3 regions of the Pseudomonas sp. 22526 genome follow, and region 1 is predicted to be linked to each of the others. Evidence: predicted binding sites of a transcription regulator. Region 1 holds the regulator's gene; each other region holds the start of a gene.

Region 1 (10,423 bases):
CCAGGCCCGTGGCGGCGAAGGTGCCGCCCGCGAGTTCTGCGAGCTGATCCTGCGCGCCCAAGGCAGCCTTGAAGCGGCCCACGCCGCCTACTTATAGAGCCTCCCATGCTGAGCAAAAAGATTCGCAACATCCTGATCTTCGGCATCATCACCGTGCTGTTCCTGGCGGTGGGATACTGGAACATCAGCCCGGAACGCTTCCTCGACAAGCCGGTCGCGCAGGTCGACGAAAGCGCCATCGACTACTACGCCATCAACGCCCGTAGCGTGCAGTACCTGCCCGACGGCAAGCTGCAGTACGAAATGACGTCCGACAAGGTCGAACACCTCAAGGCCAGCGAGGTGACGCTGCTGACCAAGCCGGACCTGCAGATGTATCGCGGCACCGCCTTCCCCTGGCACGTCCAGAGCGAGCACGGCGAAGTCAACCCGGATGGCACCCAGGTCGAGTTGATCGATTCGGTACGGGTTTCCCGCACCGACGAGAAAAATCGCAACCTGCTGATCACCACGACCCGCATGACAGTATTCCCGCAGAAGCAATATGCGCAGACCGATCAAGACGTTAGAATCGACGGCGCCGGCGGCGTGACGACTGGCAAGGGAATGAAAGCGTATTTGAAAGACGGCAGGATGAACCTGCTATCGAACGTAAGAGGACAGTATGAGGCTCGTTAAAACCCTCCCTATTTTGCTCGGTCTGGGCGCAGCACTGGGAAGCGTGAGCGCCTGGGCTCTGCCGAACGATAGCCAGCAACCCATCCGCATCCAGGCCGACGACGCTCAACTGGACGACAAGAATGGCGTAGCCACCTACAGAGGCGACGTGATCATCACCCAGGGCTCGATGAAGGTCACCGGCAATACCGTGACCATCACCCGCACCCAGACCGGTGACATTGACGTGGTGACCTCGGTGGGCAACCTGGCCTACTTCGAACAGATTCAAACCCAGGGCGACACCAAGCCGGTCCAGGGCTACGGCGTGACCATCCAGTACCACGCCGCGCAGAACCGCGTCGTGCTGATCGACCGCGCCAAAGTCGTCGACAAGGATGGCAACATCACCCAGGGCGAGAAAATCGTCTACGACACCAACAAGAAGCTGGCCAGCGCCGGCCGCGCCACCGGCAGCAAGGTCACCGAGTCGCGCCCACGGATCGACATGGTCATCCAGCCGAAAAAGAAAACTGACGAAAAGGCCCAGTAATGGCAACTCTGAAAGCTCAGCACCTGGCCAAGAGCTACAAGAGCCGCCAGGTCGTGCGTGACGTCAGCCTGTCCATCGACAGCGGCCAGATCGTCGGCCTGCTCGGCCCCAACGGCGCCGGCAAGACCACCTGCTTCTACATGATCGTCGGCCTGGTCCAGGCCGATCAGGGACGTATCCTGATCGACGACCTGGATGTCAGCCACCAGCCGATGCACGGCCGCGCCCGCGCCGGGATCGGTTACCTGCCGCAGGAAGCCTCGATCTTCCGCAAGCTCTCGGTGGCCGACAACATCATGGCCATCCTCGAGACCCGCAAGGAGCTCGACAAGGCCGGCCGTCGCCAGGAACTGGAAAGCCTGCTGCAGGAATTCCACATCAACCACATTCGCGACAACCTCGGCATGAGCCTCTCCGGTGGTGAACGTCGCCGCGTGGAAATCGCTCGCGCCCTGGCCACCGCACCCAAGTTCATCCTGCTCGACGAACCCTTCGCCGGCGTGGACCCGATCTCGGTAGGCGACATCAAGCAGATCATTCACCACCTGAAGGCCAAGGGCATCGGCGTGCTCATCACCGACCACAACGTCCGTGAAACCCTGGATATCTGCGAAACCGCCTACATCGTCAACGACGGCCAGCTGATCGCCGAAGGCGACGCCGAAACCATCCTCGCCAACGAGCTGGTCAAGGAAGTTTACCTGGGCCATGAGTTCCGCCTGTAAGCCCTGAGGTGTTTGGCTGGTCGCCAGAGCGCCCGCCCCAATAAAACCCTGCTGTTTTTATTGTTACAGCGCTCTAGGCAAACACTTCAGTTTCAGGCATATAATTTGCTTATGTTTGGCGCTCACGCGCCCTGTAGTGGATGGCGCATGTGCGCCGGCGAATAAGGTGTTAAGCCCCTGCCATGAAACCATCGCTAGTCCTCAGAATGGGCCAGCAGCTGACGATGACACCGCAGCTGCAACAGGCCATCCGCCTGCTCCAATTGTCGACCCTGGACCTGCAACAGGAAATCCAGGAGGCCCTGGAGTCCAACCCGATGCTCGAGCGCCAGGAAGAAGGCGACGACTTCGATAACACCGATCCGCTGGCCGACAACGCCGAGCAGAAACCCAATACCGATATCCAGGAACCCTCCTACCAGGAAACCGCCCCGACGGTGGACAACCTCGAGGACGGCGAATGGAACGAGCGCATTCCCAACGACCTGCCGGTCGACACCGCCTGGGAAGACGTCTACCAGACCAGCGCCAGCAGCCTGCCCAGCAACGATGACGACGAGTGGGACTTCACCACCCGCACCTCGGCCGGCGAAAGCCTGCAGAGCCATCTGCTCTGGCAGTTGAACCTGGCGCCCATGTCCGACACCGATCGCCTGATCGCCGTGACCCTGATCGACTGCATCAACAATCAGGGCTATCTGGATGAAACCCTCGAGGAAATCCTCGAAGCCTTCGATCCGGAGCTGGACATCGAACTCGACGAAATCGAGGCCGTCCTGCACCGCATCCAGCAGTTCGAACCCGCCGGCATCGGCGCCCGCAACCTGGGCGAATGCCTGCTGCTGCAACTGCGCCAGCTGCCCGCCAAGACCCCTTGGCTGACTGAAGCCAAGCGCCTGGTCACCGACTTCATCGACCTGCTCGGCAGCCGCGACTACAGCCAGCTGATGCGGCGCATGAAGCTCAAGGAAGACGAACTGCGCCAGGTCATCGAGCTGGTACAGAGCCTCAACCCACGGCCTGGTTCGCAAATCGAATCCACCGAAGCCGAATACGTGGTCCCCGACGTCATAGTGCGCAAGGACAACGAACGCTGGCTGGTGGAGCTGAACCAGGAGTCCGTGCCGCGCCTGCGCGTCAACCCGCAGTACGCCGGCTTCGTGCGGCGCGCCGACACCAGCGCCGACAACACCTTCATGCGCAATCAGCTGCAGGAGGCCCGCTGGTTCATCAAGAGCCTGCAGAGCCGCAACGAAACCCTGATGAAAGTCGCCACCCAGATCGTCGAGCATCAGCGCGGCTTCCTCGAGTACGGCGATGAGGCGATGAAACCGCTGGTCCTGCATGACATCGCCGAAGCGGTGGGCATGCACGAATCGACGATTTCACGGGTGACCACGCAAAAATTCATGCATACCCCTCGGGGCATTTATGAACTGAAATACTTTTTCTCCAGCCACGTAAGTACCTCCGAAGGCGGTGAATGCTCGTCCACGGCGATCCGCGCGATCATCAAGAAACTGGTCGCCGCGGAAAATCAGAAAAAGCCGTTGAGTGACAGCAAGATCGCTGGTTTACTGGAGGCACAAGGCATTCAGGTAGCCCGTCGTACCGTCGCCAAGTACCGCGAATCCCTGGGGATCGCGCCTTCCAGCGAACGGAAGCGGTTGATGTAGCCGCCGGGCTCGCCACAGCGTTTCAGTGGCAGGTCAATCGACCTGCCGCTTTATGCACTGGCAACGAAGGAGAAGCTGTATGCAAGTCAACATCAGTGGACACCAACTGGAAGTGACCGAACCCCTGCGCGCTTACATCGGCGAAAAACTCGACCGACTGGAGCGGCACTTTGACAAGATTACCAATGTGCAGGTAACGCTGGCCGTCGAAAAACTGAAGCAGAAAATCGAGGCCACGCTGCACATCCATGGTGGGGAAGTCGTCGCCAATGCAGAACATGACGACATGTATGCCGCAATCGACTTGCTCACGGACAAGCTTGACCGCCAACTGAAAAAGCATAAGGAAAAGCAACTCCACCTTCTCCAAGGCACGGGTCGCTAACACTCCCCTCCCATGATCCGACTTGAAAGCATCCTGACCCCCGGCCGTTCCCTGGTGAACGTGCCGGGCGGCAGTAAAAAACGCGCCCTCGAACAAATTGCCAACCTGATCAGCCGCGAAGTGCCTGATCTGGAGATGCAAGATGTCTTCGAAAGCCTGATTGCCCGTGAAAAACTGGGTTCCACCGGTTTTGGCAACGGCATCGCCATTCCACACTGCCGCCTCAAAGGCTGTGAGGCGCCCATCAGTGCCCTGATGCACCTGGACGCTCCCATCGATTTCGACGCCATCGACGGCGCCCCGGTCGACCTGCTGTTCGTACTGCTGGTCCCGGAAGCCGCCACCGATGCGCACCTGGAACTGCTCCGGCAGATTGCCAGCATGCTGGACCGCAAAGAAGTACGCGACAAGCTGCGCAGCGCCAGCAGCAACGAAGCCTTGTACAAGGTTGTCCTGGACGAACAGAACGGTCAGTAATCATGCGCTTGATCATCGTCAGCGGCCGCTCCGGCTCAGGTAAAAGCACCGCCCTCGATGTACTCGAGGACAATGGCTACTACTGCATCGACAACCTGCCGGCCGGGCTGTTGCCCGAACTGGCCGAGCGGGCGCTGATCCATACCGAACTGACGCAGCCACTGGTCGCCGTGTCGATCGACGCCCGCAACCTGCCCAGCCATCTGTCGCGCTTCCCCGAACTGCTCGAGGAAGTGCGCAGCCGGCATATCCAGTGCGATGTGCTGTATCTGGACGCTGACGAAGAAACCCTGCTCAAGCGCTTTTCCGAAACCCGCCGTCGCCACCCCTTGAGCAGCAACAACCGCTCGCTGGCCGAGGCGATCCAAGACGAAAGCCATCTGCTGGGTCCGATTGCCGACCTGGCCGACCTCAAGGTCAACACCACCAACCTGAACCTGTATCAACTGCGCGATACCATCAAGTTGCGCCTGTTGAACCAACCAGAGCCGGGCACTGCCTTTCTGGTGGAGTCCTTCGGGTTCAAGCGGGGCATGCCGGTCGACGCCGACCTGGTGTTCGATGTGCGCTGCCTGCCCAACCCCTATTGGAAGCCCGAGTTACGCGACCAGTCCGGGCTCGACCAGCCGGTCGCCGAATACCTGGCCGCCCAGCCGGATGTCGAGGAAATGTTCCAGGACATCTCCAGCTACCTGCTGAAATGGTTGCCCCGTTTCGCCGCCAGCAACCGCGCCTACGTTACTATTGCCATTGGCTGCACGGGCGGCCATCACCGCTCGGTCTACCTGACCGAACGCCTGGGCCAAGTCCTGCAAAAGTCCCTGAAGAACGTCCAGGTTCGCCACCGCGACCTTAGCTGAAAGGATCTACCCCGCGATGCCTGCTCTGGAAATTGAAATCATCAACAAACTGGGTCTGCATGCCCGTGCCTCGGCAAAGTTCGTCGGCGTGGCCGGCCAGTTTCCTTGCCAGATCCGCGCCGGGAGAACCCCGGAGTCGATGGTCGACGGCAAGAGCATCATGGCAATGATGATGCTGGCCGCCGGCAAGGGCACCAGGATTCATCTGAAGACCGAAGGCGACCAGGAGCAGGAGGCGCTGGAAGCGCTGGTGGCACTGATCAACAACTTCTTCGACGAAGGCGAGTAGGTTCGGCAGGGCAAACCTGCCGAAAGGCACTCAAGCGAGTGCCGTATCCATGACCATCATCAGGCAAAAACCGATACACAAGCCCAGGCTGGCCAGCTTTTCATGACCGTTGCGGCGTGATTCGGGGATCACTTCATGAGTGACCACCAGCAGCATGGCCCCTGCCGCCAATGCCAGTCCCAGCGGCAACAGCATCTCGGCCAGGCTCACCAGCCACGCACAAAGCAACGCGAACACCGGTTCCACCAGGCCTGACGCGGCGCCGATCAGGAACGCCTTGACCCTGGACATGCCGGCGCCAGCCAGCACCAGGGCGATCACCAGGCCTTCGGGCACATCCTGCAAGGCGATCCCCATGGCCAGGCTGTCCGCCTCCGGCATGCCGCCACCCGCGGACACGCCTACGGCCATTCCTTCAGGAATGTTGTGGGCGATGATGGCAAACACAAACAACCAGATACGCGGCGGGATGACCGGGTGCTCAAGGGTGCCCACCAATTTCTCCGGGCAGCCCCCCGACACCTTGCGATCCACCAGAAACAGCCCCAAGGCGCCGAGCATGATGCCGAAGCTGATCAGGCCACTCGAAGCCCAGGGTAATAAACCGAGTTTTTCCGCTGCGGCAATCCCGGGCACGATCAGCGAAAATGCCGTGGCCGCCAGCATCACCCCGGCGCCAAACCCCAGCAGGGTGTCACTCAGCGCCAGCGGCATCTTGCGAATCACCAGCACCGGCACTGCCCCCAGCGCAGTTCCCAGGGCACACACCGCCCCACCCTGCAACGCACGCAACAAGCGCGGCTCCAGGTCCAGCCAGGACAAGCCCTGGGCAACCAGCAATGCAGTACCCGCCAACAGCAACAGCGAACCGAACGCATAACGAAACATCCGTCCGCTGCTGATCGTCAGTGTTTCAGTGCCCATAGTCAGCCTTAGGTCTTTTTTATAGGTGGGGGCTCAAACCAGCGCGGCCTGATAGCGCTGGGCTACTTCAGGCCAATTGATCACGTTGTAGAACGCATTGATGTATTCCGGACGCCGGTTCTGGTAACGCAGGTAATACGCGTGCTCCCACACGTCCAGACCGAGAATCGGGGTATTGCCGTTCATCAACGGGCTGTCCTGATTGCCGCTGCTCTCGACAACCAGGGTCTTTTGCGGGGTCACGCTGAGCCAGGCCCAACCGCTGCCGAAGCGGGTGAGCGCGGCCTTGGTGAAGGCCTCCTTGAAACTCTCGAAACCACCCAACTGCTCGTCGATTGCCTGGCCCAACGCGCCGTCCGGCTTGCCTCCGCCGGTCGGCGCCATCACCGCCCAGAACAACGAATGGTTGGCATGCCCGCCGCCCTGATTGATCACCGCAGCCCGCAGCTTCTCCGGCAACTGCTGGACCCCCGCCACCAGTTTCTCCACCGACCAGTCAGCCCATTCGGTGCCTTCCACGGCCGCGTTGAGGTTGTTGATGTAGGTCTGGTGGTGCTTGGTGTAGTGAATCTCCATGGTCTGCGCATCGATGTGCGGTTCCAGGGCATCGTAGGCGTAGGGCAATGCAGGCAAGGTAAAGGACATATCAATGGGCTCCGTAATGAGGGGCATTCGGGGTCGCGGCGCCGGAAGTCGATTGCGCGACATTGCTCTCCAGCAGGCGGTGGGTACGGGGGTATTCACCGTGCTCACCGATGAAGTTGAGCAACTCGACATAGGTCTTGCTGCTCTGGCGCAGCGCGGCTTCCCGCAGCGCCGGCGCCAGGCGGTTGTCCTGCATGGTCTGCAACAGCCGCTGGTGGATGGCGCAGAGGTATTCCGCGCTCTCCTCCGGCTGGTTCAGGCGCAGGTGCAGGTCCGCCAGGTTGTGATGGGAGATGACACAGGCCGCCACCGCTTCATCGGCATCGCTCCAGCGCTCGAACAACACCTGCGCCAGGGCCAGGGCCTGCAAGTAATACTCACGGGCATCCACCAGGTCGCCCTGCATGAAGAAACGGTTTGCCCTTTCGATCGTGCGTTTCCAGTGCTCCATGGTGAACCTCCAAAGCAATGTCGGGATTTACACGCCGCCCGCGGTGAGTTTTTCCGGATCGAGCAGGATCTCCAGCTGGCTGCGTGACAGATCAGTGTGTTCAAGGGCCACGTCGATCACCGGGCGCCCCTGCTTGTAGGCGGTCTTGGCGATTTCAGCGGCCTTCTGGTAACCGATGATCGGGTTGAGCGCCGTGACCAGGATCGGGTTGCGCGACAGCGCTTCCTTGAGCTTGGGCTCGTTGACCTTGAAGCTGGCAATCGCCTTGTCCGCCAGCAGGCGGCTGGAGTTGGCCAGCAGCTCGATGCTGCTCAACAGGTTCTGCGCAATGATCGGCAGCATGACGTTCAGCTCGAAGTTGCCCGACTGCCCCGCCACCGTGATCGTGGTGTCGTTGCCGATCACCTGGGCCGCCACCATCGCCGTGGCTTCCGGAATCACCGGGTTGACCTTGCCCGGCATGATCGAGGAGCCCGGTTGCAGCCCTTCCAGCTCGATTTCGCCGAGGCCGGCCAAGGGCCCGGAGTTCATCCAGCGCAGATCGTTGGCGATCTTCATCAAGGTGACCGCGATGGCCTTGAGCTGGCCGGAGACCGCCACCGCGGTGTCCTGGGAGCCGATCAGGGCGAACAGGTTCTTGCCCGGCGTGAACTGCACCTGGGTCAGGCTGCTCAGTTGCCGACTGAAACCCGCGGCGAACTGCGGGTGCGCGTTGATCCCGGTGCCCACCGCGGTACCGCCCTGGGCCAGGGATTGCAGGCTCGGCAGCAGATCCTGCAGGTGGCCGATATTGGCCTTGAGCTGCTGCGCCCAACCTTCCAGCACCTGGCTCATGCGCACCGGCATCGCATCCATCAAGTGGGTACGGCCGGTCTTGATGAACGGATGGACCTCCACCGCCTTGCGCTCGATGACCTGTACCAGATGCACCAGCGCCGGCAGCAGCTGTTCATGCAGGCCCAACGCGGCGCTGACGTGAATGGTGGTCGGGATGATGTCGTTGCTGCTCTGCCCGCAGTTCACATGGTCGTTGGGGTTGATCGGCTCGCCGAGCAAGCGGCTGGCCAGGGTGGCGATGACTTCGTTGGCGTTCATGTTGGAACTGGTGCCGGACCCGGTCTGGAAGATATCCACCGGGAAGTGCTGCATGAAGTCGCCTTCCAGCAGGCCCTGGGCAGCGTCGACTATGGCCTTGCCCTGAGATTCGCTCAGTTGCTTGAGTTCGACGTTGGCCTTGGCCGCGGCCGCCTTGGCCAGGATCAGCGCGCGGATGAACTGCGCCGGCATGCGCTGGTGACTGATGGGAAAGTTATCCACCGCACGTTGGGTCTGTGCGCCATACAGCGCCTGCTCCGGAACATGCAGTTCGCCCATGCTGTCGCGTTCGATACGGGTATTACTCATCGGGAAATCCTTGCACCAGTTCGATAAGGGGAATGGATGGCAGCAACGAGCAGGTCGCCAGTTGCCAGGCATGGCTTTGCCAGCGCTTGAGCCGGCATTTGCAGAAAGACAGGCGTTCCAGGTCACGCAACGGGCGCCAGGCCTGGTCCAGGCACTGGCTGCGCCAATGCCAGGGCAGCGCGGTATCGGTGGCGGTATCGAGCAGCAGGCGGAATGAGGTTTCGGCGATCAGCCAGGGCGAGGTGGCGGTGCAGCACGCCAGGTAGCGCCCTTCGGCCAGGTAATGCTCGATCAGGCGCGGCTCGTCCGGATCAAGGGCACAACGGATCTGGCGACTCATCCAGCGCCAGCTTTCGAGGTAAGGCTGCTCGTGCAAGGCAGAACTCATGACCTGGGCTCATTCGATAATGAGATTTATTATTATATGATATTGAGAATCAAAACAAGTTCGTGATCAACGCGCCCCCTGTAGGAGCGAGCTTGCTCGCGATAAGTGTTCTGTCAGACAAGGGTGCGGCGGCAGGCAATGCGCTTCGCGAGCAAGCTCGCTCCTACCCGGATCGCCAGCGTTCAAAAAGCCGGGCAATAAAAAAGCGCGCGCCCCGGATGGGACGCGCGCTTTTGTTGACGCCGTTACGACTTAGCTGCCCGCGACCGTCATGCGTTCGATCAATACCGAACCGGTGCGGATGTTGCTGCGCAGCTCCAGATCGTTACCGACAGCGATGATCTGCTTGAACATGTCGCGCATGTTGCCGGCAATGGTGACTTCCTGGACAGCGAACTGGATTTCGCCATTTTCGACCCAGAAACCGGCCGCGCCGCGGGAGTAATCGCCGGTGACCATGTTCAGCCCCTGGCCCATCAGTTCGGTGACCAGCAGGCCCCGGCCCATGCGGCGCAGCAGGGCCGCCTGGTCTTCCTCGCCATGGGTCACGAACAGGTTGTGCACGCCACCGGCGTTGGCGGTGCTGGGCAGGCCGAGCTTGCGCCCGGAATAAGTCCCCAGCACATAGGACACCAGCTCGCCGTTCTCGACGAAAGGCTTGGCGTAGGTGGCCAGGCCATCGCCATCGAAGGCCGAACTGCCCAGGGCGCGCATCAAGTGCGGACGCTCATCGATGGTCAGCCACTCGGGGAACAGCCGCTGCCCCAGCGCGCCCTCGAGGAAGGACGACTTACGGTACAGGTTGCCGCCGGAAATCGCCCCGAGGAAGCTGCCGAACAATCCGCCAGCCAGTTCTGCGGAAAACAGCACCGGCACTTCGCAGGTCGGTACCGGGCGCGCGCCCAGGCGGCTCGCGGCCCGTTGCGCGGCGCGCTGGCCGATGGTTACCGGATCCGTCAGCAGATGGCCCTGGCGGTTGACGTCGTACC
Region 2 (10,423 bases), on a different contig from region 1:
AGGTTGGCGAAGGTCTGGGGCGTGGCCGGAATCGCATCCTGGGTCAGCAGGATCAGCGCATCGGCATCCACCTGTTCGCTCGCCCAGCGCCGGGTGCCGCCATGGTTGAACTGCTGGGCGGCGATGACCTCCACCCGGGCACCGAACTGCCGGAAGCGGCTGACGGTGTCGTCCGTCGAGCTGCTGTCGACCACCAGCACGCTGTCCGGTTGCAGCGTCTGGGCGGCCAGCGCCGGGAGCAATCGATCGAGGTGTGCTCCGGCGTTGCGGGCGGGAATGATCAGCGCCACCTTCATCATGGTTTTACCTGCACCGGGGCGCGGCCGTAGACGTCTTCGAAACGCACGATGTCGTCCTCGCCCAGGTACTCGCCGCTTTGCACTTCGATCATCACCAGGTCGATGATCCCGGGGTTGGTCAGGCGGTGTTTATGGCCGGCGGGGATATAGGTGGATTCGTTGCTGTTGAGCAGGATCTCCTGGTCGCCATTGGTGATCAGGGCTGCACCGCTGACCACTATCCAGTGCTCGCTGCGGTGATGGTGCATCTGCAGCGACAGCGACTCCTTGGGCTTGACCATGATGCGCTTGATCTTGAAGCGGCTGCTTTCCTCCAGCACGGTGTAGGTCCCCCACGGCCGCGTGACCGTGCGGTGCAGGCTGTAGGCGCTGTGGCCCAGGCGCTTGAGTTCGGTGACGATATGGCGCACGTCCTGGGTCCGCGAGGCATCGGCCACCAGCAGCGCGTCGGGGGTGTCGACGATGATCAGGTCGCTGACGCCAACGGCGCCCAGCACACGCTTGGGCGAGTCGATATAGCAATTGCTCACGTCATGCAGGATGGCTTCGCCGTTGACCTGGTTGCCGGCGGCGTCGCTCGGGGTGAGCTGGCGCAGCGCATCCCAGGAACCGATGTCGCTCCAGCCCAGGTCGCAGGGCACCACGGCGACCCGCTCGGAGCGTTCCATCAGGGCCACGTCGATCGAAACGTCCGGGGCGCGGGCCAGACTGTCGGCGTCGAGTTCACGCTGGCGGCAGTGCTTGTTGTCCAGGGTCATGCCTTGCTCCAGGCAGGCCTGGGCGGCGCTCAGCACCTCGGGAGCGTGCAGGGTCAGCTCTTGCAGCAGGGTATCGGTGCGGAAGCAGAACATCCCGGCGTTCCACAGGTAGTCGCCGCTGTCGACGTAGGCCTGGGCGGTGACCAGGTTGGGTTTTTCGACGAAGCGCGCGACCAGGAACCCCTCCTTCAGCGCCGGGCCCTGTTCGATGTAGCCGAAACCGGTCTCGGGTTTGTCGGGCTGGATGCCGAAGGTCGCCAGATAACCTGCTTCGGCGAGGCTGCGCGCCTTGCCCACGGCGGTGGCGAAGGCGTTCTGGTCGAGGATCAGGTGGTCGGCCGGAAGGATCAGCAACTGCGCCTCGTCGCCCCAGTGCTCGCGCACATGCAGGGCCGCCACGGCGATGGCCACCGCGGTATTGCGCCCGAACGGCTCGAGCAACAGGTCGAGGTCCAGCTTGCCCCGATTGACGCTGCGGTACTCGTCCAGCGAGCGGAACAGCAGGTCGCGGTTGGTCACCGTGACCACGCAGCTGACGTCCGGCAGGTTGCTGGCGCGGACGAAGGTCTTTTGCAGCAGGCTCTGTCCATCGCGCATGCGTATGAATGGCTTGGGCATGTTCTGCCGAGAGACGGGCCACAGGCGCGAGCCCGAGCCGCCGGAAATAATGCAAGGGATCAATCCAGTGAATGCGCTCATCAGTAGACTTCCTTCGTCGAGAGGACGGCCGGAACCGTCATGAAAACGATGTACAGATCCAGCCAGACCGACCACTTGGAGATGTAATCGAGGTCGTACTCCACTCGTTTCTGGATTTTCTGCAGGGTGTCGGTTTCTCCCCGGTAGCCATTGATCTGCGCCCAGCCGGTGATACCGGGCTTGACCCGATGGCGCGAGCTGTATTCGCGCACCGCCTGTTCGAACGGCACTCCCGCCGCCTTGGTGGCGGTGGCATGTGGGCGAGGCCCGACAATCGACATGTTGCCCATCAGCACATTGAACAGCTGGGGCAGTTCATCGATGCTGGTTTTGCGAATGAAGCGTCCGACCCGGGTGATCCGCGGGTCTTCCCGGGTGGTCTGTCGTTCGGCATTGAGGTCCGCCTGCTCGACATACATAGAGCGGAACTTGAACACGCGGATCAGCCGGTCGTTGTAGCCGTAGCGCTTTTGCCGGAACAGCACGGGGCCCTTGGAGTCGAGTTTCACCGCCACGGCGGTGGCCAGCAGCACAGGGGACAACAGGACCAGGCCCAGCAGGGCGAGCACTATGTCCTCGCAGCGCTTGATCAGCGGCGCCCAGCCGCGCAATGGCAGCTCCGAGGTGTTGAACATCAGGATGCCGCCGACATCGGTCATGCGGTTGTGGCCGAAGCGCAGGGTGGTGATGTCGGGCACCAGGGCGACATTCACCGACAACTGCCGCAGCCGGTGCACCAGCTCGCCGATGCGCGCGTGCGCGGCCCAGGGCAGGGCGATCAGTACCTGGTTGACCTGCTCGGAACGGATCAGCTCTTCCAGGTTCTGGGTGTTGCCCAGAAAGGGCAGGTCGCAGAAGGCCTTGGGCACGCGGTCGCTGCGATCGTCGATGAAACCTATCAGGCCGGAGCGGATATCGCCGTGGCGCTGCATGTGTTCGGCAAGGAACAGCGCGCTCTCGCTGAAGCCGAGGATCACCGTGCGTTGCAGGTATTTGCCCCTGGCCATCCACGAATGGAACAGGCGCAGCAGAAACAGGCGCTCGATGCCAAACAGCACGAGGCTGGCGATGAACCAGACAGCCAGGTCCTGCAGGCTGAAGACCGGTAGCAGGTGCAGCCCCTGGTACATGACCAGCAGGATGCAGAAGGCGGAGGTCCAGGCCACCAGCATCGTGCGCAGACGCAGGCGATTGCTGAAGAACTCTTCGGAGTAGACCCCCTGGGCCTGGAACAGGATGACGGTGATCACGGCAAAGAACAGCAGCAGGCCAAGTACGGTTGGCCAGATATCCGCGCTGGCGGATTCAAGACTCAGGAGCAGCAGGATTCCAGGCAGGGCGGCAGACAGGGCGTGCGTCAGTTTCACTCCCGAAATGAAGAGTTCCATGAATCCGGTTCGGGTCAGAAACCTGCTATCAATCGATTTTGTAAGCATCGAATCCCGTCGCTGCCAGGTAAAACCCAGCTCTGATAAGGGTAAAGCCACTACAGAGGCAGGCTGAAAAAACTAAGGCTTACTGCAAAAAAGTCTGTTTTTTGGCGGCCTATGATGGCCAAACAATACTATTTTTCCGCTTTTATGGTCAACTAATTGACTAATTGTGGCAGATTAATCTTTTTTTTGCATTATGCATCGGTTTTTTGACGGTTTTACGCATCCAGGACGAATGAAAGCCTGGGCATGTGTCACGAAGTTGGCTCATTCGTGAGCGAGGGCGTGACGGATGAATGGAGTGTTGTTCAGGGGGGGGCTCTTGTCCAACCGGTGGCGATTTATTCCCTTTGGCCCGTGATTGCGGGGTTCTTGATGGCTGGCGCAGCCCTCCGGCGAGGTGCTCTGGCGGTGTAGACTGGACGCTGCCGAACTAACCAAAGGAAGGGGAAGACGCTGTGAGATATTGGTCATTGCTGTTGCTGGGTTGCGTGCCATTGCTGGCGCACGCGGTGGAAGTCGGTGAGCGCCTGGCGCCCTGGACTTTGCTCGATCAATTCGACCGGGCCTACAGCCTCGACGGGCAGACCCGGACCCTGCTGGTGGCGCGTAGCATGGATGGCGCCAAGCTGGTCAACGCCGCCTTGCAGGATCGGCCTGCGGGTTATCTGGAAGCCCGGCACACGGTATTTGTCGCGGACATCCAGCGCATGCCGGCGGTGATCGCCAAGATGTTCGCGGTTCCGGCGATGCGTGATTATGACTACCGGATCATGCTCGACCGTGACGGGCGGGTGGCGCCGCGTTACGCCGGGGCTGTGGATAAAGTCCTGTGGCTGCAGCTCGACGATGGCCGGCTGGTCGCTCAACGGGAGTACGCTACGGCCGCCGAACTGCGCGCAGCGCTGGAGCAGGCGCAGCCATGATCAGTGCGGTGCTGCTGTCGCCGCTGACCCTCGGCGCCGGCTGGCTGATCTATGTGCCGGTGCTGCTCTGGGCCGCCTGGCGCGCGCCCTGGGTCGAGCTGTTCAGCGACAGCCGGCGCCAGCATCTGCTGTTCGGTACGGTGTTCGCGTTGTTCATGCTGTGGTTGGTGCGCCGGGATTTCGATACCGGGGTGTCCTACCACTTCATCGGCATGACGGCGGTGACCCTGTTGCTGGACTGGCCGCTGGCGATCGTCGGCGGGCTGATTGCCCAGGTGGGGTTGGTCGCGCTGGGTCGCCAGGACCTGGCGGCGGTCGGCATCAACGGCGCCTTGCTGATCCTGCTGCCGGTGCTGGTCACCGAATGCTGCGCGATCCTGGTGGAACGGGCGCAGCCGCGTAATCCCTTTGTGTATATCTTCTGTTCCGGTTTTTTTGCCGCCGCGCTGTCGGCCTTGTTGTGCCTGCTGGTGGGCCTGGGGCTGCTGTGGTTCGACGGGCGTTTTGCCATGCCGGAATGGCTGGAGGACTTCGTCGGCTACCTGTGGCTGATCATCTTTCCCGAGGCCTTTATCAACGGCATGGTGGTCAGCGCCCTGGTGGTGTTCTGCCCCGAATGGCTGGAAACCTTCAACCGCACCCGTTACCTCTCGGCGCCGTGGAAGGACGACGATCCGCGTTCTTGATCCATATCAAACACGTTCGGCAGGCGCGGTCCCATGCTCGGCAAAAACCGTTCGGGAGCAGGGTCATGAGTGTGTATGAATGGGCACGGCAGGAAGTACGCAGGAGTCTGGATACTGCACAGGAAGAGGGTTTCGAACCAGGCTTGAGCCTGCGCGCCCTGCTCAGCGCGGTGGTGCAGGAGAGTCGGCGGGTGCGCAGCGCCGAGGATCTGGCCGACGAGTTGCAGTTTCTCGCGGAGAACCTCGACGATACGCAGGATTATGGTTTCATGCGGCCTTGAGGCTCTAGTGGGCGCGAGGCGGTAGTTCCTCGGAAAACAGATCGTCCTCGGCATCCGGGCTGACCGGAATCTTGTGTTCTTCGGCAGCCCAGGCGCCGAGGTCGATCAGTTTGCAGCGGTCCGAGCAGAACGGACGGTTGACGTTGCTCGCGGTCCATTCCACGGGCGCACCGCAGGTTGGACATTCCACGGTCAGGGGTTGGCTCATGACTGGCCTCCATGCAAGGTAAGGTAAAAGTGATGCAGGCGTTCGACCTCGCTGTGCAGCCAGGCGAGGTCGCGGTCGTTGACCAGCACATCGTCGGCATGGCTCAGGCGGTCTTCGCGGGTCGCCTGGGCCTTGAGAATCGCCTGGACCTGCTGTTCGCTGATCCGGTCGCGTTGCAGGGTCCGCTCGATCTGCAGTTGCTGCGGCACGTCGATCACCAGGATCCGCTGGGTCATCGCGTATTGCCCGGATTCGATCAGCAGCGGTGACACCAGAATCGCGTAGGGCGACTCGGCGCGGGCCAGGTGCGCGGCGATCTCATCGGCAATCAAGGGATGCAGCAAGGCTTCCAGCCAGAGGCGTTGCTGCGGCACCTCGAAGATCAGCTTGCGCAGCGCGGCGCGGTCCAACTGGCCATCGGCCTGCAGCACGCTGTCGCCGAAATGCTCGGCAATGCGGGCCAGGGCCGGGCGGCCGGGTTCCACTACCCAGCGGGCGGCGTGATCGGCATCCACCACATGGATGCCCAGGTCGATGAAGTGCTGGGCCGCGGCACTTTTGCCACTGCCGATACCGCCGGTAAGGCCGAGGATCCAGGGTTTGAAAACAGGCTTGGTCATCTGAAACCGACAAACTGCAAATAGGAGCCGGTTATTTGACCACCCCAGAGCAAGGCAATCCAGCCGGCAATGGCCAGAAAGGGACCGAAGGGGATAGGCGTGGACATTTGCGCGCGGTTGCGGCGCAGCATGGCGACCCCGGCCAGGGCCCCCGTCAGGGAGGCCAGCAGCAGGGTCATCGGCAGAATCTGCCAGCCGCCCCAGGCGCCGAACATGGCCAACAGCTTGAAATCGCCGTGCCCCATGCCTTCCTTGCCGGTCAGCAGCTTGAACAGCCAGTATACCGACCACAGGCACAGGTAGCCGGCCACGGCGCCCCACAGCGCATCGTGGAGGCTGACGAACAGCTCGAAGCCATTGACGATCAGGCCCAGCCACAACAGGGGCAGTACCAGCACGTCGGGCAACAGTTGATGATCTGCATCGATCAGGCTCATCGCCAACAGGCCCCAGCTCAGGAACAGCATCAAGCCGGCCTGCCAGCCAAAGCCGAAATGCCAGGCCACGAACGCCGAGGCCAGGCCGCAGGTCAGCTCCACCAGCGGGTAGCGCCGGCCGATCGGTGCCTTGCACGCCGAGCAGCGTCCGCGCAGCAGCAGGTAGCTGAACACTGGGATGTTTTCCCAGGGGCGGATCGGGTGCGCGCAGTGAGGGCACTGGGAGTGCGGGAGCAACAGGTTGTAGGTCGTCCCGGCAGGCTCGCTGGGCAGCCCCAGGATGTCACGGGCCTGGGCCTGCCAGTCGCGCTCGAGCATCTTTGGCAGCCGCCAGATCAGCACGTTGAGGAAGCTGCCGACAATCAGGCCGAGGATCAGCGCCGATGCTACGAAGACCAGCGGGTAGCTGGCCAGGACCTCAGTCAATGACATGTTCAGATCGCTGTACCGAGTTGGAAGATGGGTAAGTACATGGCGACCACCAGGCCGCCGACGAGGGTGCCCAAAACTACCATGATCACGGGCTCCATGAGACTGCTCAGGGTGTCGACCAGGGTATCGACCTCTTCCTCGTAGTGGATCGCGACCTTTTCCAGCATGCCGTCCAGGGCCCCGGACTCTTCGCCGATGGCGGTCATCTGGATGGCCATGCCGGGAAAGATGCCGGATGCGCGCATGGAAAAATGCAACTGCATGCCGGTCGCCACGTCCTGCCTGATGCGGTTCACCGCATGCTTGAACACCTGATTGCCGGTGGCCCCGGCCACCGAGCCCAAGGCCTCCACCAGCGGTACTCCGGCGGCGAAGGTGGTGGACAAGGTGCGGGCGTAGCGGGCCACCGCGGACTTGTACATCAGCGGCGCCACCAGCGGCAGTTTCAGCAGGGCCACGTCCAGCCACTGGCGAAAGCGCGGTGAGTGCCGGTGGGCATGGCGCAGGCCGAACAGGCTGAGCAGCAGACCGCCCGCCAACAGCCACCACCAGTGCTGCACGAATTCCGAGAGGGCGATGACCAGTTGGGTGAACACCGGCAGTTGCGCGCCGAAGCCTTGGAACATCGACTGGAATTGCGGCACCACCTTGACCAGCAGGATCCCCGTCACCACCAGCGCCACGCAGATTACCGCCAGGGGATAGGTCATGGCCTTGCGGATTCGGGTCTTGAGGTTTTCGCTTTTTTCCTTGTAGGTCGCCACTCGCTCCAGCAGGGTTTCCAGGGCCCCGGCCTGTTCGCCGGCATCCACCAGGCTGCAGTACAGCTCGTCGAAGTAGCGCGGCCTCTTGCGCAACGCTGTGGTGAAGCTGCTGCCGGCGGCGATGTCCTGTTTCAGCTCGGCCAGCAGTTTGCGCATGTTCGGGTTGTCGAAGCCCTCGGCAATGATGTCGAACGATTGCAGCAGCGGCACGCCGGCCTTGATCAGGGTCGCCAGCTGCCGGGTGAACAGGCTGATGTCGCGGGCCCTGATCGGCGGCGTGCGCTGGAACAGCGAACGGGATTTCTTCCTGACCCTGGCCGGGTTGATGCCTTGCTTGCGCAACTGGGCCCTGATCAGCGAGGGGTTATGGCCGCTCAATTCGCCGCGCAGTTTGCTGCCTTGCCTGTCGGTGCCTTCCCACAGGTAAACACTGACTTTTGCTGCTTTGACCGCCATGGTGTCGAGTCCCGGGTAGTGATGGATGTCCTCAGGGCCGGCAATGCCCCGTGCGTTAGCGAGTGGACCGCTGCGCGCTGCGCGGCGTCCGGCTCATAGAGTTTGAATGGCCCGATACGTTCCTTGGACGGGAGCGGGTAGTGAATGCAATCGATGGTCGAGTGACAGCGTAGCTCGCCAAGGCGACCGGCCCAGGGCACTTGGCTGACAAAAAGTGTCAGATAGTGCGACTTCTGGCGCTCACTGCCGCAGGTCCGCGCCGCTGAAACCCCGTTCGCCCGGGGGCGCAGGCGCTGGCACAGGCTGTGCTATGGCTGTGTGGTGAGTGCCCAGACCCTTGGATATCCCCTGCTTGGAGCAGATAGATGAAGTATCAGAAAGGTTTTACCTTGATCGAGCTGCTGGTCGTCGTGGCGATCATCGGCATCCTGGCCACCTTTGCCATGCCGCTGTATTCCAAATACCAGGCGCGGGCCAAGGTCACCGCGGCGTTGGCCGAAGCCTCGGCGCTGAAGGTCAACTTCGAGGACGTGCTGAACCAGGGCAGCGACCCGACCCTGGAGCTGGTGGGGGGCAAGGCGGCGACGTCGAACTGCACCATGACCGCCGCGGGCTCCGCCTCGACCGGAGCGGGAACCATTGGCTGCACCATCCTCAATGCTCCGGCGCCGGTGCTGAACAAGAGCCTCACCCTGACTCGCAGCACAGCCGATGGCTGGGTCTGCACCACCACTGTCCCCGCGGATTACTCCCCCAAAGGCTGCGCCGCCAGCGGCAGCTGAGTCCGGTTCTCGCATGCTCGGCGCGTGAAACGCCACGCGCCCCCGCGCCTTTTGGGAAAGTATCGAGAATTCAGGAAGTTAGTTCGGCCACTGAGAAATGCAACTTGCATGCAGATTATTCGCCGGTCATGCATTTTGCATGATCGCGGATACTTTGGTTTATTTGTAAGTTGTTGATATTTAAGTAATTACTGTTTTTATGAACTTGGCATAACGCCTGCAATCTACTTAAGTAACCCTGCTGCCAGGACCTGGAGCAGGTTTTCCAGAAGAACAGGAGTTACTCGTATGAAGAAGTTCGCTATCGCTGCTGCAACTGCTACCGCTCTGACCCTGACCATGGCTAACGTCGCATTTGCCCAGACCACTCAAGCTACTCAGGCGCCAATGGTGCTCGCGGCGGGTGAAGTGACCAAGGCCAAGGAAGCCACTTCCGACACCTGGATCACCACCAAAGTCAAAGCGGATCTCGTAACTGAAAAAGGCATTCCTGGTACCGACATCAAGGTCGAAACCAACAAGGGTGTGGTTTCCCTGTCCTCTACCACTGCTCTGACCGCGTCGCAGAAAGAAGTCGCCGTCAACATCGCCAAGAACATCAAAGGCGTGAAGGCGGTATCGGCTGACGGTCTGAAAACCGAGTAAGCCGCAAGCGTCTTTCCTGGACAGGGAGAAGAGGCGGTAGATGGTTCATCTACCGCTTCCTTGAAGGTTCATGCGAATGGCCACAGGGAGGTGGCTCCTTTTGTAAACAGAACAGGCCCCGGCACAGTGTGTCGGGGCCTGTTCTGTTCATGGCGGGGAAAACCGCCGGGCCGAGCCGTTTCCGGGGCGGCGGGGAGGGTGGTTATTCGGCATCCAGGTGCATGGGGGTAATGACCCGGCCGTCGCTTTCGGCCTGGCCGAGGTTGGCGTCGATGAAGTACACCCGGTCGTCCGTCAGTTGGCCCTTGTCCACCAGGAAGTCCTTGATGCTGCTGGCCCGTTCCTGGCCCAGCTGGCGCAACAGCACATCGCTGCCGCTCCAGAACTGGATCACGCCTTCGCGCATTTTCGCGGTGCGCTCTTCCTTGCCCAGATCCTTCCATTCGGCTGGTGGCTGGGTCTTGAGGCGGGTGCGATAGATGCCTTCCAGCAGCGGGCCTTTCTCGCCCTCCGGCACCTTCAGCAAGGATGCCTGGGCCGGCACCTTGTCGCCGCGACGCTGGAGCATCTTGTAGTAGTTGTACTGGTATTCCCGCTCCAGGCGCTGCTCGGCGATCAGCGGGCCATCGCTGCTCTGCGCGGCGGTACCTTCGATCTCCAGGCGCAGGGCCGGACGCTCCTTGAGCGCGTTGGACAGCTTGACCAGCGCCGCTTCCGCTTCCGGGTTCAGGTCGCTCGAGCCCGGGGCGAACGAAACGCTGCCCAGGTCTTCCGCGCCGCCGCCCGCGACCAATCCGCCGATCAGCTTGAAGGGGGCCGCGGCCGCTTTGACGATCAGGTTGCGCAGGGTCTGCCAGACAATCGGCATCACGCTGAATTGCGGGTTGTTGAGGTCGCCGGTCACCGGCAGTTCGATGGATATCTTGCCGTCGACATCCTTGAGCAAGGCGACCGCCAGTTTCAGTGGCAGGCTCACGGCATCCGGGCTGTCGACTTT
Region 3 (10,423 bases), on a different contig from region 1:
AGCCGGAGTGGATATGCAGCACCGGGTAGCGACTCAGCAGGGCCGCCGGCACCAGTTGCCCGCCGTAGCCGGAGTAGACCACCAGGTCCGGCGCCTGGCGGGCGATAAGCGCGAGCAGTTGCGGGTCGTCGAGAGTTTGGGCCGGGCACACCTCGTGGGGCCAGTCCAGGGCGGCCAGGCAGGTGTCGAGGTCCTGGCTCAGGTCCGGGCAGAACAGCCCGGCGAGTGGCTGTACCTGCAACTCGCGAGTGGTTTGCAACGCGCCGCCGCCCTGGCCGTAGACAATCACCGCTTCAGGTTCGATACCGGCGGCCGCCAAGCCTTGCAGGTAGGCGACCGAGCGCGCGGTGCGGGCGCAGAGGATCAGCAGGCGCGCGCGACTCATAGGCCGGCCTCCCGGGCGACGGTGGCCAACACCTGTTGTTCCTGGGTCAACAGCCAGGCCAGGTAGGCACCCTGGTCCGGGTCGAGGCGGCCCTGCTGCGACACCAGGGTATCCGTCAACTTGAGCAGGCCACTGAGGTAATAGGCCGCACCGCTCGCCTGCCAGCCGTGCAGCATGCACTCGGCCAGCAACAGGTAAGGCGGTACGGACCCATAGCCGCCATGGGGCAGCGGACGGTGCGGAGCCTCGGCTTCGTAGCCGGCATACAGGCGTTTGTTCACTTCGAATTTCTTCAGCAGGCGCGGCAGCCAGTAGGCCGCCAGCGGGCCGGAGACGCCAGCGCCCGCGCGCATTTCCAGGCACAGATGGCCCAGCAGCGCCGTGCTGTCCTCGGCGTGCGCCGGGCCTTGTGGATGCAGCGTGGGCAAGGCCGGCGCCGGCAGGTGGGCGCATGCGGCCAGGCGCGAGGCGCGCCAGGCGTCGACGAAAGCTTCGCCCTGGAAGCTGCTGTAGCGGTAGGTCTGCGGGTTTTCCAGCAGATCCCCGTCGCTGTAGGCGTAGTTCAGCATGATGGTGGATACCCACAGAGCTGGCGAATGCGTTCCACATAGCCCGGGATGTCGTCTGGCTCGTGACGGTTGTGCAGCACCAGGTCCGGGCGTTGCGGCGGTGGATACTCGATGTCCACGCCCACCACGTTGCTCTGTTCGCCCCGCAGGGCGGACTGATACAGCCCCTTGTTGTCACGGCTGATCAGGGTGCTCAGCGGCACATCGACGAACACTTCCCGGTAGCTGGAGAAACGCTGGCGGTTGTCGTCGCTGATGTCCTGGAACATCGACAGGATGCAGCAGACCACATCGATGCCCTGGCTATCGAGCCAGCCGCACAGGGCCTGGATCCGTTCGGCGTTGACCCGGCGTCCGGCGACGCTGTAGGCGTCCGCCCGCTGGTCATGGCGAAACAGCGCGCGAATCTCGTCGCCGTCGACGAACACAGTCTGCGGCCGCTGCGCTTTCAGGCTGGCATACAGGGCCCGGCCAATCGTGGTTTTGCCCGCTCCTGACATGCCGACCAGCCAGATCACCATGGCTTCACCCCTGCTTGAGTATGTTTTCGATGTTGCCCAGCGCCAGTACCGCCAGCTCCGCCGAGAAACCATAGCTGGGGGCGAAGTAATGGCGACGCAGGCGCTGACGGACTGCGGCCTGCTGCTGCCAGAGGCTCTCGTCCCCCAGCAGGTCGGCCAGTTGCCAGCGCGCCTCGGGGTCGAGGTTGACGATGTCGTTGCGCAGCAGCACATCGGGCGATTCCTCGCCGGTCAGCGCATCCTGCTCGGCGTCCGGCACGTTCAACAGCAGCAGATTCTTGTCCAGGTACAGGGCGCCGAATGCGGTTCCGCCGTAGTCCGAAACCACATAGTCGGCGCAACGGAACAGGGTGAGGTTGTCGTAGACGCGGGTAATCACCGCGGTGAACGGGTATTGCTCGAGCAGTTTCAGCGCCTCGGGATCGGCATTGGCCGACAGCGGGTGGGTCTTGACGATGACGTTGTAGCGATCGCACAACCCGGCCATGGCGTCGGCGAAGCGGCTGATCGACGACAGTTCCAGCCAGGTCGGCAGCCACAGCACGGTCTTTTTCGTCGGATCCAGGCCCAGGTCCGCCGGATGCTGGCCTTGCAGCGAGGTTTCGCGGAAGTAGGCGTCGTAGCGCGGGTAACCCATCTGGAAAGTCACGGCATCGCAGCACTCGCGCAAGCGCTCGGCCTGCCAGGGGCCGAAGCACAGAATCAGGTCGTAGTGCCGGTTCCAGCTGGAAAAGTTGTGTTTGTACTTGCCCAGGGCGTACATGAAGCGCACCTGCCGATGGCCCAGCGCCTTGATCATCGGCTGGGAGCCGTGGTCGTACATGCTGTGGTTGGAGACCACCACGTCATAGCGGTGGTTGGCCTTGATCACATCCAGGCTGCCGTGGCAGCTGTAACCCAGGCCACCGATCAGTTCGCGGCTTTGCGCGCGCTCTTCATGGGTGCCATGCAGGACCACATCGAAAGCGTCGGCCCCGAGCAGGCTCCAGACCGCCTGATAGTGATTGAACATCTCGGCGGTATGGACGAAGAAGGCCAAGCGGCTGAAGGGTTTTGGCGCGGTCATAGGGCTACCTGGTGCAATAAGTCGAGGCAAGCGTTCGCGTTGCTTGGCGGTGTTGCGGGGCATGGCTCGCCCAGGGGGGCCAGGATCGCAAACGCTGGACATGTTATCGGCGGAGCAGGGGGGAAATGAACGGGCGGGGCGGAAAATCTTTGCTGGCAGGGCTCGGCTCGACCGATGGCAGGCGTTGCCCGGTCGAGCCTGTGCGCAGGAGCGCGGTCGAGGCGGTTACTGCTCCCTCGGATTGAGCTTGGCTTCCAGCTCGGCCACCTTCGCCTCCAGGCTTTCCAGGCGGGCGCGGGTGCGGGCCAGGACGACCATCTGGCTGTCGAATTCTTCCCGGCTGACCAGGTCCAGCTTGCTGAAGCCGCTTTGCAGCAGGGCCTTGAACTGGCTTTCGATTTCGGCGCGGGGCAGTGGGGTGTCGCCGCTGAACAGACGGGCGGCATGGCCGCTCAGGGCATCGAGGAGGTCTTTGGGCGCGAGCATGGGGAGTGTCCTGAAAACAATGGCGGGCAGTGTATCACGCACTGTCTATAGTCAATCGGGCAGGCGGGGATGCACGCTTTTCGCGCATCGCGCCGGGCAGTGGCGCACCGTTGTTGTGCGTATCCGTGGCGATGATGGCGAAGTGGTTTCCGTGGCGGCGGCCAAGGGACTGAAATCAGTGGGTTTTCACGAGATGGCAAGGTTTCTGCTTAGTCGCTGATGACCCATGCACTGATGCAGTCGCTGTGACGAATGCAGTGCGGCAGGCGGAGCGGGGAAGTGTTTCGTCAGCAGCGGTTAGCTGGCGTCGGTCTGGTCGAGGAAGGCCGACGATGCGTTACAAAGCCAGGCACTGCGCTTAGACTTGAGTCGGGTTTGTTTTCCTGGGGCAAGTCCACCAATTCGGGAGAAAGTTTCATGAAGCTAGTCACTGCCATCATCAAGCCGTTCAAGTTGGACGACGTGCGCGAGTCGCTGTCCGAGATCGGCGTGCAGGGCATTACCGTTACTGAGGTCAAAGGCTTCGGCCGGCAGAAGGGGCACACCGAGCTGTATCGCGGCGCGGAGTACGTAGTCGACTTCCTGCCCAAGGTGAAGATCGACGTCGCCATCGACGACAAGGATCTTGACCGGGTCATCGAGGCGATAACCAAGGCCGCCAACACCGGCAAGATCGGTGACGGCAAGATCTTCGTGGTCAATCTGGAACAGGCTATTCGCATCCGTACCGGCGAAACCGATACCGACGCCATCTAAGCCGCCCCAAACCCAACGCCCCAGGAGAAAACAATATGACTCTGCGTAAAATCGCAGGGCTAGGAGCCCTTTTGTCCCTCGTAATGCCTGGCCTGGCCATGGCGGCAGACGAAGTGGCAGCCCCAGTCCTCAATTCCGGCGACACCGCCTGGATGCTGACCTCGACGGCCCTGGTGCTGTTCATGACCATTCCCGGCCTGGCGCTGTTCTACGGCGGCATGGTGCGCTCGAAAAACATTCTTTCCGTGATGATGCAGTGCTTCGCCATTACCGGTCTGATCAGCATCCTGTGGGTCATTTATGGCTACAGCATCGCGTTCGACACCACCGGCATGGAGCAGGGCGTCGTCAACTTCAATTCCTTCGTCGGCGGCATGGGCAAGGCCTTCCTGGCCGGCGTCACCCCGGCGAGCGTGACCGGCCCGGCGGCGCTGTTCCCCGAAGCGGTGTTCATCACCTTCCAGATGACCTTCGCCATCATCACCCCGGCGCTGATCGTCGGTGCCTTCGCCGAGCGGATGAAGTTCTCCGCCATGCTGATCTTCATGGCCATCTGGTTCACCCTGGTCTATGCGCCGATCGCGCACATGGTCTGGTCCGGCAACGGCGGCCTGATGTGGGACTGGGGCGTACTGGACTTCGCCGGCGGCACCGTGGTGCATATCAACGCCGGTATCGCAGGTCTCGTGGCCTGCCTGGTGCTGGGCAAGCGTAAAGGCTTCCCGACCACCCCGATGGCGCCGCACAACCTGGGTTACACCCTGATGGGCGCGGCCATGCTGTGGATCGGCTGGTTCGGCTTCAACGCCGGTTCCGCCGCCGCCGCCAACGGCACCGCCGGCATGGCGATGCTGGTGACCCAGATCGCCACCGCCGCCGCGGCGCTGGGCTGGATGTTCGCCGAGTGGCTGACCCACGGTAAGCCAAGCGCCCTGGGCATCGCCTCGGGTGTGGTTGCCGGCCTGGTGGCGATCACGCCTGCCGCTGGCACCGTAGGCCCGATGGGCGCCCTGGTGATCGGCCTGGCAGCGGGCGTGGTGTGCTTCTTCTGCGCGACCACCCTGAAACGCAAACTGGGCTACGACGACTCCCTGGACGCCTTCGGCGTGCACGGTATCGGCGGTATCCTCGGCGCGATCCTCACCGGCGTATTCGCCGCGCCATCCCTGGGCGGCTTCGGCACCGTGACCGACATCGCCGCACAAGTGTGGATCCAGTGCAAAGGCGTGGGCTTCACGGTGATCTACACCGCGATCGTGACCTTCATCATCCTCAAGGTGCTGGATGTGGTCATCGGGCTGCGTGTCACCGAGGAAGAAGAGTCGGTCGGCCTCGACCTGGCGCAACATAACGAGCGTGGTTACAACCTGTAATCGCGCCAGAAAAAAGTGCCCGGCTTGCCGGGCATTTTTTTGCCTGCGTTTTGTCATTGCGAGACAGCTGAAAGGTTTTTCCCAGAGCTTGTCAGCCAGTTTGACGAGTGCTTTTTTTTCGGGTCAATGACTTACAGCATTGGAGGAATATTCGACACTTTGTTTTTTCCCAGAGCGCGCTAGAATGCGCGCCGAATGTGCGGAGAACTGTATGTGGCAACAGACTCTGATTACCCTGCGGGCAAGGCCCCGGGGCTTTCATCTGGTAACGGACGAGTTACTCGCCGGCCTGCCTGAACTGAAGGCATGTCGGGTCGGTCTGTTGCATTTGTGGCTGCAGCATACCTCGGCCTCGTTGACCATCAACGAGAATGCCGACCCTGCGGTTCGTCGTGATTTCGAGCGTTTTTTCAACACCCTGGTGCCTCAAGGCATGGCCGGGTATGAACATGACGACGAAGGGCCCGATGATCTGCCGGCGCACTTCAAGGCCAGTTTGCTAGGCTGTCAATTGAGCTTGCCGGTATCGGCGGGTCGCTTGGCGTTAGGCAGCTGGCAAGGCGTTTATCTGGGCGAGCATCGCGATCATGGCGGTGCCCGCAAAGTCCTTGCCACCTTGCACGGTGATAAGGCATAAGCCGCTGGTTATCAGTGGATGTTGATTTTTTTCCAGCGGCCTTCGACAGTCGGCTCAGCTGGGCTATAACTAATCTGCTTTTCGCAAGTCATGAGGTAGAACATGAGCGACGATGATCTGGAAAACGACGACCTCGAAGTAGGCGACGAAGACGAAACCGAAGAAGGTCTTGAAGCGGCCGCCGACGATGTGGCGGAAGACGATGGCAGTGATGTTCCTGCCCCGACCGCCAAAGGCAAGGCCAAGGCTGCCGTCTCGGTAGACGAGTTGCCGAGTGTCGAAGCCAAGAACAAAGAGCGTGATGCACTGGCGCGCGCCATGGAGGAGTTCCTGGCCCGTGGCGGTAAAGTGCAGGAAGTCGAGGCCAATGTGGTTGCCGATCCGCCCAAGAAGCCTGATAACAAGTACGGTAGCCGGCCTATCTAAGCGCCCGCCACTTGCTTGCTGAAAAAGCCCGCCGTCGCTGCGGGCTTTTTCATGGGCGCTTGTCGGCGGTCGGAAGGGGATGACACCGCGTTGCGGTGATCGCGAGCAAGCTCGCTCCTGCATGCCGCGACATCCGCTCAGGCGCCGCTGTGCCAGCGCGCCAGCAGTTTCGGCAGCTCGGTCAGGCTGCGGATTTCCGCGTCCGGCAGCCGCTCGGCCTCCCAGACCTTGCCGGCCGGGTTGAACCAGATGGCCCGCAAGCCGGCCTGCTGCGCCCCGGCGATGTCGTCGCCCGGGTGGTCGCCGATGTGCACGGCGGTATCCGGCGTCGCCTCGCCCCGTTGCAGGGCCTCGTGAAACAGCCGTGAATCGGGCTTGGCGATGCCTATGTCTTCGGCGCACAGGGCGAACTTGAAGTAATCCGCCAGCCCCAGGCGGCGCACATCGGCGTTGCCGTTGGTGACCACGCCCAGCGCGAAGTGGTTGGCCAGCGCTTCCAGGGTCGGCTGCACTTCGGGAAAGATATCCAGCTGATGCCGGGCATGCAGGAACACTTCAAAGCCCTGGTCGGCCAGGGCATTGGCCTGGCCCTGGTCGTAGCCGGCTTCCTCCAGCGCATGAAACAGGACCCGGCGGCGCAGGGCGCTGATGCGGTACTTGAGCCCCGGTTCGTTGTTCAGCACCCGCTCCCGGATGGCCCAGAGATGCTCCACCGGTACGCCGCCCAGTTGCGGGGCGTGGTCGGTCAGCCACTGGCGCAGCACGGCTTCGGCGCTGACGATCACGGGCGCGGTATCCCACAGCGTGTCGTCGAGGTCGAAGGTGATCAGCTTGATCGTCATTACTCACCGCCTTTGTTGCGTTTGGCCCGTGGGTGGGCGCTGTCGTAGACCGCTGCCAGGTGCTGGAAGTCCAGGTGGGTATAGATCTGCGTGGTCTTGATATCCGAGTGCCCCAGCAGTTCCTGTACGGCGCGCAGGTCCTGGGAGGATTCCAGCATGTGGCTGGCGAAGGAGTGTCGCAGCATGTGCGGGTGCAGGTTCTGCCCCAGTTCGCGCTCGCCGGCGGCCTTGACCCGCAGCTGGATCGCCCGTGGGCCCAGGCGCCGGCCCTGCTGGCTGACGAATACCGCATCGTCCGGCGGATTGCTCAGCGCCCGCAGCGGCAGCCACAGCTGCAACGCCTCGCGGGCCTTCTTGCCGACCGGCAGGACCCGGGTCTTGCTGCCTTTGCCGTGGACTTGCACCAGGCCATCGGCCAGGTCCAGCTGTTCGAGGTCGAGGCTGGTCAGCTCCGACAGGCGCAGCCCGGAGGAATAGAACAGTTCGAGAATCGCCTGGTCGCGGTGCGCGAGGAAATCGTCCTCCACCGCGCCATCGAGCAGTTGCAGCGCACGATCGGTGTCCAGGGTCTTGGGCAGGCGGCGCTCGCCCTTGGGCGGCGCCAGGCCGTTGGCCGGGTCGTGATTGCACAGGCCTTCGCGGTTCAGATAGTGATACAGGCCGCGCACGGCGGAGAGCAGGCGCGCCAGGCTGCGGGAGGATTGGCCCTGCTGGTGCAGGCGCGCAATCATGCTGCGCAGGCCCTGGATGTCCAGGTCGGACCAGCTGGAAACCTGCTGCTTGGCGCAGAAAGCCAGCACTTTTTCCAGGTCGCGGCGATAGGCCTGCAGCGTATGGGGCGACACTTGGCGCTCACTGCGCAGGTGCTCGCAGTAGGCGTCCAATTGTCGTTCCATGGTCAGCGAACCGAGCGTAGCGAGTGAGTGAAGCGCGGCAGCACGCGGCCCATGACTTCGGCGATGTAGCTGAGGAACAGCGTCCCCACCGAGCTTTTGTAGTGCTGCGGGTCGCGGCTGGCGATGGCCAGCACGCCGTGAATGCCCTGATGGGCGATGGCGACCACGGCGCTCGAGCCGATCTGCTGGCGCTGTTCTTCGCCGAACAGGAAGTCCAGCTCATGCTCGCGCAGGCTACCGCTGACGCTCTTGCCTTCAGTCAGCAAGCCGCCGATGGCGGTCTGGGCCTCGGCGGCGGTGACCCAGCGGCCTACCGGCATGGCGCTGTCGCTGAACAGGATCAGGCTCACGAACGGCACCTGGAAGTCCTGGCGCAGGCTGTCTTCGACGCTCATCACCACGTCTTCCAGGCTGTTGGCATCCATCAGCGCGAGAATCAGGCGGCGGGTCTTCTCGAAGAGCCGGTCGTTGTCGCGGGCCACGTCCATCAACTGCGAAAGCCGGTGGCGCATCTCGATGTTGCGCTCGCGCAGGATCTTCATCTGCCGCTCCACCAGCGAGATGGTGTCACCGCGCTGATGGGGAATGCGCAACGCCGGGAGCAGTTCTTCATGCTCGACGAAGAAGTCCGGATGAGCCTCCAGATACGCGGCGATCGCCGCCGCCTCGAGGTTTTCGCAAGGAGATTCGTCGGGCTGTTCGGCTGGTACCTGAGGCTGATCAGTCATGGTTTTCGCTCATTCAAAGACGCACCTGTCCTTCGTATACGCGCACTGCCGGGCCGGTCATCTTCACCGGTTGGCCAGGGCCTGCCCATTCGATGGACAGGCGCCCGCCCGGCAGGTCGATCAATAGCGGCGAATCCATCCACCCCTGGCTGATCGCGGCCACTGCGGCGGCGCAGGCGCCGGTACCGCAGGCCTGGGTTTCCCCGGCGCCACGTTCCCAGACCCGCAACTGCGCGCGCTGACGGTCGATGACCTGGATGAAGCCGACATTGACCCGGGCCGGGAAGCGCGGGTGATGTTCGATCTTCGGCCCCAGCTCATGCACCGGCGCGTTGTTGATGTCGTTGACCCGCAGCACGGCATGGGGGTTGCCCATGGACACGGCAGCCATCTCGAGGGTCTGGCCAGCGACTTCGACCTGGTAACTCAAGGCCTGGGCCGGCGCCACGAACGGAATCTGCTCGGGCACCAGGCGCGGCGCGCCCATGTCGACGCTGATCTGACCGTCGTTGCGCACATCCAGTTCGATGATGCCGCTTTTGGTCTCGACGCGGATCTGGCGCTTGGTGGTCAGGCGCTTGTCCAGCACGAAACGGGCGAAGCAGCGCGCACCGTTACCGCATTGCTCCACTTCGGAGCCGTCGGCATTGAAGATCCGGTAGCGGAAGTCCACGTCCGGGTTGCTCGGCGCCTCGACGATCAGCAACTGGTCGAAACCGACACCGGTGTTGCGATCGCCCCATTGCTTGGCATGTTTGGGCAGGATGTGCGCGTGCTGGCTGACCAGGTCGAGGACCATGAAGTCATTACCCAGGCCGTGCATCTTGGTAAAACGCAGCAGCATGGTTCTACTCCGGCAGCAGGCTTTCGCCAGCAAACAACTCGGCTACCGTCTCGCGGCGACGCACTTCAACAGCCTGTTCACCATCGACCAGCACTTCAGCAGCGCGACCGCGGGTGTTGTAGTTGGAGCTCATGACGAAACCGTAGGCACCGGCCGAATGCACGGCCAGCAGGTCGCCTTCTTCCAGCGCAAGCTGACGTTCCTTGGCCAGGAAGTCGCCGGTTTCGCAGATCGGGCCGACGATGTCGTAGGTACGTGCCTGGCCATCGCGCGGACGTACGGCGCTGACGTCCATCCAGGCCTGGTAGAGGGCTGGGCGGATCAGGTCGTTCATCGCCGCGTCGACGATGGCGAAGTCCTTGTGTTCGGTGTGCTTGAGGTACTCGACCTGGGTCAGCAGTACCCCGGCGTTGGCGACGATGAAGCGGCCGGGTTCGAAGACCAGTTCCAGGTCGCGGCCGTCGAGGCGTTCGCGCACGGCCTTGACGTAGTCGGCGGCCAGCGGCGGCTCTTCATCGCGGTAACGCACGCCCAGGCCACCACCGAGGTCGATGTGGCGCAGGTAGATGCCGCACTCGCCCAGGCGGTGGACCAGGTCCAGCAGGCGGTCGAGGGCATCGATGAAGGGGGCCAGGGTGGTCAGTTGCGAGCCGATATGGCAGTCGACGCCGACCACTTCCAGGTTCGGCAGCTGTGCCGCGCGGATGTATACGTCTTCGGCATCGGCGATGGCGATACCGAACTTGTTTTCTTTCAGGCCGGTGGAAATGTACGGGTGGGTGCCCGCGTCGACATCCGGGTTGACCCGCAGCGAGACCGGCGCGCGAACATTCAGTTCGGCGGCGACCTGTTGCAGGCGCTCCAGCTCGTCGCTGGACTCGACGTTGAAGCAGT

Evidence for each region. Region 1 encodes sigma-54, which starts transcription at its own class of promoters, with help from an activator protein. Its sites were predicted from a motif close to ANTGGCATNNANNTTGCTNT; they were not measured.
Region 2: a site for sigma-54 is predicted at 8,292-8,311, ahead of ACTJKT_RS24990 (pilin). Genes of this name have one in related genera too.
Region 3: a site for sigma-54 is predicted at 3,220-3,239, ahead of glnK (P-II family nitrogen regulator). Genes of this name have one in related genera too.

The regions. Positions count from the first base shown of each region.
Region 1 is NZ_JBQENK010000002.1:349,791-360,213, forward strand. Features, by position in the region: gene ACTJKT_RS03995 (KdsC family phosphatase) at 1-97, shown strand, start outside; gene lptC (LPS export ABC transporter periplasmic protein LptC) at 106-678, shown strand; gene lptA (lipopolysaccharide transport periplasmic protein LptA) at 665-1,210, shown strand; gene lptB (LPS export ABC transporter ATP-binding protein) at 1,210-1,935, shown strand; gene ACTJKT_RS04015 (RNA polymerase factor sigma-54) at 2,118-3,611, shown strand; gene hpf (ribosome hibernation-promoting factor, HPF/YfiA family) at 3,691-3,996, shown strand; gene ptsN (PTS IIA-like nitrogen regulatory protein PtsN) at 4,009-4,473, shown strand; gene rapZ (RNase adapter RapZ) at 4,476-5,333, shown strand; gene ACTJKT_RS04035 (HPr family phosphocarrier protein) at 5,350-5,622, shown strand; gene ACTJKT_RS04040 (ZIP family metal transporter) at 5,653-6,546, opposite strand; gene ACTJKT_RS04045 (superoxide dismutase) at 6,580-7,191, opposite strand; gene ACTJKT_RS04050 (hypothetical protein) at 7,193-7,642, opposite strand; gene ACTJKT_RS04055 (class II fumarate hydratase) at 7,670-9,046, opposite strand; gene ACTJKT_RS04060 (hypothetical protein) at 9,039-9,434, opposite strand; gene pmbA (metalloprotease PmbA) at 9,687-10,423, opposite strand, start outside.
Region 2 is NZ_JBQENK010000019.1:122,906-133,328, forward strand. Features, by position in the region: gene ACTJKT_RS24940 (glycosyltransferase family 2 protein) at 1-296, opposite strand, end outside; gene ACTJKT_RS24945 (mannose-1-phosphate guanylyltransferase/mannose-6-phosphate isomerase) at 296-1,756, opposite strand; gene ACTJKT_RS24950 (undecaprenyl-phosphate glucose phosphotransferase) at 1,756-3,192, opposite strand; gene ACTJKT_RS24955 (FAD/FMN-containing dehydrogenase) at 3,648-4,115, shown strand; gene ACTJKT_RS24960 (energy-coupling factor ABC transporter permease) at 4,112-4,801, shown strand; gene ACTJKT_RS24965 (hypothetical protein) at 4,867-5,082, shown strand; gene yacG (DNA gyrase inhibitor YacG) at 5,087-5,290, opposite strand; gene coaE (dephospho-CoA kinase) at 5,287-5,910, opposite strand; gene ACTJKT_RS24980 (prepilin peptidase) at 5,907-6,779, opposite strand; gene ACTJKT_RS24985 (type II secretion system F family protein) at 6,782-7,999, opposite strand; gene ACTJKT_RS24990 (pilin) at 8,365-8,781, shown strand; gene ACTJKT_RS24995 (BON domain-containing protein) at 9,070-9,426, shown strand; gene ACTJKT_RS25000 (DUF748 domain-containing protein) at 9,629-10,423, opposite strand, start outside.
Region 3 is NZ_JBQENK010000009.1:190,147-200,569, reverse strand. Features, by position in the region: gene ACTJKT_RS15980 (formyltransferase family protein) at 1-385, opposite strand, end outside; gene ACTJKT_RS15975 (hypothetical protein) at 382-954, opposite strand; gene ACTJKT_RS15970 (adenylyl-sulfate kinase) at 948-1,475, opposite strand; gene ACTJKT_RS15965 (CDP-glycerol glycerophosphotransferase family protein) at 1,480-2,541, opposite strand; gene ACTJKT_RS15960 (accessory factor UbiK family protein) at 2,767-3,027, opposite strand; gene glnK (P-II family nitrogen regulator) at 3,445-3,783, shown strand; gene ACTJKT_RS15950 (ammonium transporter) at 3,819-5,156, shown strand; gene ACTJKT_RS15945 (secondary thiamine-phosphate synthase enzyme YjbQ) at 5,368-5,793, shown strand; gene sutA (transcriptional regulator SutA) at 5,896-6,219, shown strand; gene ACTJKT_RS15935 (HAD family hydrolase) at 6,357-7,061, opposite strand; gene xerC (tyrosine recombinase XerC) at 7,061-7,957, opposite strand; gene ACTJKT_RS15925 (DUF484 family protein) at 7,960-8,685, opposite strand; gene dapF (diaminopimelate epimerase) at 8,699-9,529, opposite strand; gene lysA (diaminopimelate decarboxylase) at 9,534-10,423, opposite strand, start outside.